Regions from separate parts of the Bradyrhizobium sp. S3.7.6 genome, predicted to be linked through region 1. Evidence: riboswitches for the same ligand, from Rfam matches in the RefSeq annotation. Region 1 holds a riboswitch; the other holds the start of a gene.
What was found. A riboswitch is a leader RNA that binds a small molecule or an ion and turns the genes downstream of it on or off. The one in region 1 is predicted to bind S-adenosylmethionine.

Region 1 (3,368 bases):
AACGCCTCGATCGCCTTGGGCGAGGGCCCGAACGGCGTCTCGTTGGCCGAGAGCTTGAACACCTTGCGGCCCGGCTCAGCCACCGGGCTCTTGCCGGGCGTGTAGGGCGCAATATCGAGAATGCCGGGATTCGGCACGGGGCGGGACATCTTCAACTCCGGAAGTAGCTTTAGGCGGTTCGCGATCTACGATTTCGACCCGGTCGAGGGCACCGTATAGCGCGTTGCGTGGCTGCCGACGAGGGCCGTGGAGCGCACCGAGGCCCCCGCTTCGATCAGGGCAGCCTTGATCTTGTCGATGCTGGTCGCGCTCGTGACCGAGACCAGCAGCGCTGCGCCGTCGAAGGCGGTATCGGGCACTGCCACGATCTCGGCGAGCGGCGACAGGGCGCGCGCGACCTCGGCGTTCCACCCGGACACGCGCACGCTGAAGGTCTCGACCTCCGTCACCACGGCGCTGTCGGCGACGCGGGAGATCGCGAACACCGGCAGCGCGGCCGGATGGTCGGCGCGCTCGACGAAGGGCATCCGCGCGATAATCTTCGGCGCGCCGTCTGCTTCCAGCTCCAGCCACCATGGCGTGCGGCTCGAGGTCGCCGAGACCAGCGCCAGGTCGCCTTTGGACTTCGCCACCGCTTCGACCGCGGCCTGCGCGCTGAAATGCGCGACGTAAGGTACCGTGAAGCCGAAATGGAAGCGCACGGAATCGCGCATCGCCGGCTCGCTCACCGAGATGTCGGCATGCACGGAGAACGGCGCTTGGACGTAAGTGAACGTCGAGATGATGACGCGCCAGATGCTCTCGACCGTGTCGAGCGGCAGGATGCCGCGATGACGCTGGACGATGTCACGCATCATGGCGGCCTCGCGCGCCGGGCGGAACGCCGAGCCGACCTCCTGGGTCTGCTTCACCTGGATCAGGCGGTCGATGATGTCGCCGCGCTGCATCAGGAGACGATGCATGCCCTCGTCGATCGCGTCGATCTCCTTGCGCAATTCCTGGAGCGATGGTGGCGCGGGCGGACGTTGGGACATATCTGCGAGATGCTGGTGAGAGGCGTTCCAATGCGGGTCGGCCAAGGCCCATCGGCAAGGCCGGATCCGCTGCGATCGACGTCCTGATTAGGCAGTCGGCGCGGCGAAAGCAAAGAGAAATGCAAAGGGAAACCGGGCCTTTTCGGCCGGCCTTTCAGGGATGAATTTGGCTAATCCGGACCGTGACTTGACGAAAACCGCCCAAGACAGTAGCTTTTGCCCGTTCCGTGGTCATTTGAGCCGGCCGGCTTGCAGCCACGTTAAAAAACTCGCTAAACAGGCCGGGGACGCTTCCGATCCCGGCCGAACCTATCGTTCAGGCCGGGTTTTTCATGGCCTGATTCCAGCGGCAGCCTGACGGGTGCCGCAAACGAGGTCGATGATGGTTGGCGTGAAGCCCGTGCCGAGTCCCGCGATCAGTGCCGACGACCGGTCGCATGAGGCGGATCATCCGAATTCGCAGGTCGCGCAGTTCGGCGCCGAGCAACCGCTGCGGCTCGATTGCGGCATCGATCTCACCCCGTTCCAGATCGCCTACCAGACCTATGGCGAGCTCAACGCCGATCGCTCCAACGCGGTGCTGATCTGCCATGCGCTGACGGGAGATCAGCATGTCGCCAACGTGCATCCCGTCACCGGCAAGTCGGGCTGGTGGGAGACGCTGGTCGGTCCCGGCCGACCTCTTGATCCTCAGCACTACTTCATCATTTGCGCCAACGTGATCGGCGGCTGCATGGGCTCGACCGGGCCGGCCTCGATCAATCCCGCCACCGGCAAGGTGTGGGGCCTGGATTTCCCTGTCATCACCATTCCCGACATGGTGCGCGCGCAGGCGATGCTGATCGACCGGCTCGGCATCGACACGTTGTTCGCGGTGGTCGGCGGCTCGATGGGCGGCATGCAGGTGCTGCAATGGACCGCGGCCTATCCCAAGCGCGTGTACTCCGCGCTGGCGATTGCCTGCGCGACGCGGCACTCGGCGCAGAACATCGCTTTCCACGAGCTCGGTCGCCAGGCGGTGATGGCCGATCCCGACTGGCACAACGGCCGCTACACGGATCAGGGCATCCATCCGCATCGCGGACTTGCGGTGGCACGGATGGCCGCGCACATCACCTATCTCTCCGACGCCGCGCTGCATCGCAAGTTCGGCCGCCGCATGCAGGACCGCGAGCTGCCGACCTTCTCGTTCGACGCCGATTTCCAGGTCGAGAGCTATCTGCGCTACCAGGGCTCGTCCTTCGTCGAGCGGTTCGACGCCAACTCCTATCTCTATCTGACCCGTGCGATGGATTATTTCGACATCGCCGGCGACCACGGCGGCGTGCTGGCGAAAGCGTTCGCGGGCATCGAGACGCGCTTCTGCGTGGTCTCCTTCACCAGCGACTGGCTGTTCCCGACTTCGGAATCGCGCGCGCTGGTGCATGCACTGAACGCGTCGAGCGCGCGGGTGTCGTTCGCCGAGATCGAGACCGATCGCGGCCATGACGCCTTCCTGCTCGACGTGCCCGAATTCTTCGATATCGCCCGTGCCTTTCTGCAATCGGCAGGGAAGGCGCGCGGGCTCACCGCCAGGATTGACTGACAAGGACGGCTAGCGATGTCTGTGCAGGAAGTGCTGCCGCTGGGCGGCGTTGCGACGGAGCAGTCCGGCCAGTTTCGCGCCGATCATCTGCTGGTCGCCGAGATGGTCAAGCCCGGCTCGAAAGTGCTCGACGTCGGCTGCGGCGAGGGCGATTTGCTCCAGCTTCTGGAGACCCGCGGCATCGACGGGCGCGGCATCGAGCTGTCGCGCGAGGGCGTCAATCGCTGCGTCGCCAAGGGCCTCGCGGTGGTGCAGGGCGATGCCGACACCGATCTCGTCAACTATCCCGACGACGCCTTCGATTACGTCATCCTGTCGCAGACGCTGCAGGCGACGCGGCAGCCGCGGGTCGTGCTGGAGAATCTGCTGCGCATCGGCCGCCGCGCCATCGTGTCGTTCCCGAATTTCGGCTTCTGGAAGATGCGACTCCAGCTCCTGGTCGGCGGCCACATGCCGCGCACCGAGAATCTGCCGGCGACCTGGTACGACACCGCCAACATCCATTTCTGCACCATCAAGGATTTCGTCGAGCTCTGCGACGCGATCCACGTCAAGATGGAGCGCGCCGAGGCGCTGGATCTCTACGGCCGTCCGTTGCGGCTGCGATTGCCGTGGTGGGTGTGGAACATGTTCGGCGAGCAGGGCGTGTTCTTGCTCACGCGCGGGCAGGGGAAGTAGTTTCCGTCATTCCGGGCCTGTGCCTGTCGGCGCATCCCGGAATGACAGCGACTGGCAGTCTAATGCGCCGC
Region 2 (3,368 bases), 330 kb from region 1:
AGATGTTCGGGAATGATCAGATCGAGGTTCTGGCCGAGCGCCTCGTCCGCCGAGAAGCCGAACAGTGTGGTCGATGCGCGATTCCAGCGCGTGATGGTGCCGGAGCGATCCGAATAGATCAGCGCGTCCGCGACGTCGTCGACGATCCTTGCGTCGAGTTCGGATTGAACACTCATCTCGCCACCTCGCATGCAGCCGGATTTCAGCTTGCATCCCGGCAGTAGTCAATCGAGAGGCTGCGGCGTACTGGATGCCCCGGTCAAGCCGGGGCATGACAGTAGGGTGTGTAGCTACACCCGAAAATGCTTCGATAGTTTGAGCCCCTGCGCCTGGTAGTTCGAGCCGATGCGCTGGCCGTACATCGCGTCGGGGCGCGACAGCATTTTCTCGTAGACGAGACGGCCGACGATCTGGCCGTGCTCGAGGATGAACGGCACCTCGCGCGAGCGCACTTCGAGCACGGCGCGCGATCCCTGCCCGCCAGCGCCGGCATAGCCGAAGCCGGGATCGAAGAAGCCGGCATAGTGCACGCGGAACTCTCCGACCAGGGGATCGAACGGCACCATCTCCGCGGCGTAATCGGGCGGCACCTGCACGGCTTCCTTGGAGGCGAGGATGTAGAACTCGCCGGGATCGAGGATCAGGCTGCCGTCGGGACGCGCCGAGATCGGTTCCCAGAAATCCTCCACCGCATAGCCGGAGCGGCGGTCGACGTCGACGACACCGGTGTGGCGCTTGGCGCGATAGCCGACGAAGCCGTTGGCCTTCTCGCCGGAGAGATCGACGGAGACGGCGACGCCGCCGGTGAGATCGGCATCATCGAGATCGACGAGACGCTCAGTCGCATGCAGCGCCTCGAGCTCGTCGATGTTGAGGATCGCATCTCCGGTGCGGAAGCGCACCTGACTCAAGCGCGAGCCCTCACTGACCAGCACCGGAAACGTCTTCGGGCTGATCTCGGCGTAGAGCGGGCCGTGATAGCCGGCGCCGATCATGTCGAAGCGGCGGGTGCCGTCGGCGATGACGCGGGTGAAGACATCGAGCCGGCCGGTCGAGCTTTTCGGGTTGGCGGCGGCGACGATCTCCGGCGGCAGCGCCAGGCTTTCCAGGAGCGGCACGATGTAGACGCAGTTGGTCTCCAGCACCGCGCCATCGGCGAGGCTGAACTCGTGCAGCTTCAACTCGTCGATGCGCTCGGCGACGGTCGCGCCGGGACCCGGCAGGAAGCTGGCGCGAACGCGATACGCGATGTCGCCGAGGCGAAGGTCGAGGCTCGCCGGCTGGATCTGGCTTTCGACGAAGTCATAAGCGGGCAGGATGAGGCCCGCCTTCGCCATCGCCGCGATCATGCGGTCGGGCAGGATACCATTGGCGTCGGCGGCAACCGTGAAGCTCAACCGGGGGTCCTCGTCAGGGGTCAAATGCATCCGGACATGCGGGAAATAGCAGCCTTTTACGGCTATCCGATGGACGCCTTGACGGAAAGGCCATTGCGGAATATGAGCATCACTTATCCCGTGGTGATTTGAGCCGGCCGGCTTGCAGCCACGTTAAATAAGTCGCTAAACAGGCCGGGGACCTCTGTGATCCCGGCCCGTGGAAGTTATCCAGGCCGGTTTTTTTGTGACCATTTTCGATGGTCACGCAGAGGAGGTCCTATGTCGAAGTCCCCGGCGTCCACCACGCAATACCGTCCCGAAACCCGACTGGTCCATTCCGGCACCCTGCGCTCGCAATATGGCGAGACGTCGGAGGCGCTGTTCCTGACCCAGGGCTACGTCTACAACAGCGCCGAGGAGTGCGAGGCGCGGTTCAAGGGCGAGGACCCCGGCTTCATCTATTCGCGCTATTCCAACCCGACCATCTCGATGTTCGAGCGCCGCATGATCGAGCTCGAAGGCGCCGAAGCCGCCCGCTCGGCGGCGACCGGCATGGCCGCGGTGACGACCGCGATCCTGGCGCCGCTGAAGGCCGGCGATCATGTGGTGGCCTCCCGTGCCCTGTTCGGCTCGTGTCTCTACGTCATTCAGGATCTCTTGCCACGCTACGGCATCGAGACCACGCTGGTCGACGGAGCCGATCTCGACCAGTGGCAGCGCGCCTTGAGGCCGAACACCAAGACGTTTTTCCTGGAGAGCCCGACCAACCCGACGCTCGACGTGCTCGACATTCCAGGGATCGCCGAGATCGCGCACAGCGGCGGCGCGCGGCTCGTCGTCGACAACGTGTTCGCGACGCCGATCTGGCAGAGCCCGCTCGCGCTAGGGGCAGACGTCGTCGTCTATTCCGCGACCAAGCACATCGACGGCCAGGGCCGTTGTCTCGGCGGCATCATCCTGTCGTCGGAAGCGTTCATCGCCGAGCACATCCACAATTTCATGCGCCAGACCGGCCCGTCGATCTCGCCGTTCAACGCATGGGTCCTGCTCAAGGGCCTGGAAACGCTGGGCGTACGCGTGCGCGCGCAGACCGAGACGGCGGGACGCATCGCCGACGTGCTGGCGAGCCATCCGAAGATTTCGCGGCTGGTCTATCCCGGCCGCGCCGATCATCCGCAGGCAGCTCTCGTGAAGAAGCAGATGCGCGGCGGCTCGACGCTGGTCGGCTTCGAGGTCAAGGGCGGCAAGCAGGGTGCGTTCCGCGTGCTCAACGAGCTCAAGCTTGCAAAAATCTCGAACAATCTCGGCGATGCCAAGAGCCTCGTCACGCATCCGGCGACCACGACGCATCAGCGCCTCAAGCCGGAAGACCGCGCCGCGCTCGGCATCAGCGAGGGCTTCATCCGCTTCTCGGCGGGGCTCGAGCATGTGGACGATCTGATCGAGGATCTGACCGCGGCGCTGGAGAAGGCGTGAGGCGATTGGGCTCTTGTAGGGTGGGCAAAGCGACTTGTCCGCCGTAGCTCGAAGAGCGAAGGCGGAAGCGTGCCCACCATTCACGATCATATCGCCGATAGATGGTGGGCACGGCGCGCGAAGAGCGCGCCTTTGCCCACCCTACGGCACCGAGCCTACATCGGCCGATACGTTCGCACGTCCGCGGGCACGTTGACGCCGAGCTTGATCTGGCCGACGGAGCGGATGATGTCGTCGCCGAGGATCTGCGCGAAGCAGGCATAGCCCCAATCGTTCATATGCAGGCCGTCGGCGATCACGAAACTCTCGACCGGGATCGATTGATTCTCGTGCCAGTCGCGCATCACCTCGAAGCGGGGGAAGATGCCGACGTGACGGAGCTCGGCGACCTTCCCGAGCAGGTGCACCATCTTGCCGGCGCTCTCCTTGCGCTGGTTGACGGCTGGCGAATATTGCGGATCGACCAGCACGATGTCGGCGCCGCCAGCGGCCTGGATGCGGGAGATGCCGTCC

Region 2: it holds a riboswitch for S-adenosylmethionine, as region 1 does, so the genes downstream of both, ACVJ5M_RS01710 (O-succinylhomoserine sulfhydrylase) here and metX (homoserine O-acetyltransferase MetX) in region 1, are expected to answer to the same signal.

Annotation. Positions count from the first base shown of each region.
Region 1 is NZ_JBSSEQ010000001.1:14,949-18,316, reverse strand. It holds gene ACVJ5M_RS00080 (pyridoxal phosphate-dependent aminotransferase) at 1-149, opposite strand, end outside; gene ACVJ5M_RS00075 (chorismate mutase) at 186-1,034, opposite strand; SAM riboswitch at 1,252-1,331, shown strand; gene metX (homoserine O-acetyltransferase MetX) at 1,417-2,619, shown strand; gene metW (methionine biosynthesis protein MetW) at 2,635-3,297, shown strand; gene ACVJ5M_RS00060 (alpha/beta fold hydrolase) at 3,357-3,368, opposite strand, start outside.
Region 2 is NZ_JBSSEQ010000001.1:340,134-343,501, forward strand. It holds gene ACVJ5M_RS01700 (PAS domain-containing protein) at 1-176, opposite strand, end outside; gene ACVJ5M_RS01705 (2'-deoxycytidine 5'-triphosphate deaminase) at 291-1,427, opposite strand; SAM riboswitch at 1,508-1,587, shown strand; gene ACVJ5M_RS01710 (O-succinylhomoserine sulfhydrylase) at 1,659-2,855, shown strand; gene ACVJ5M_RS01715 (SGNH/GDSL hydrolase family protein) at 3,011-3,368, opposite strand, start outside.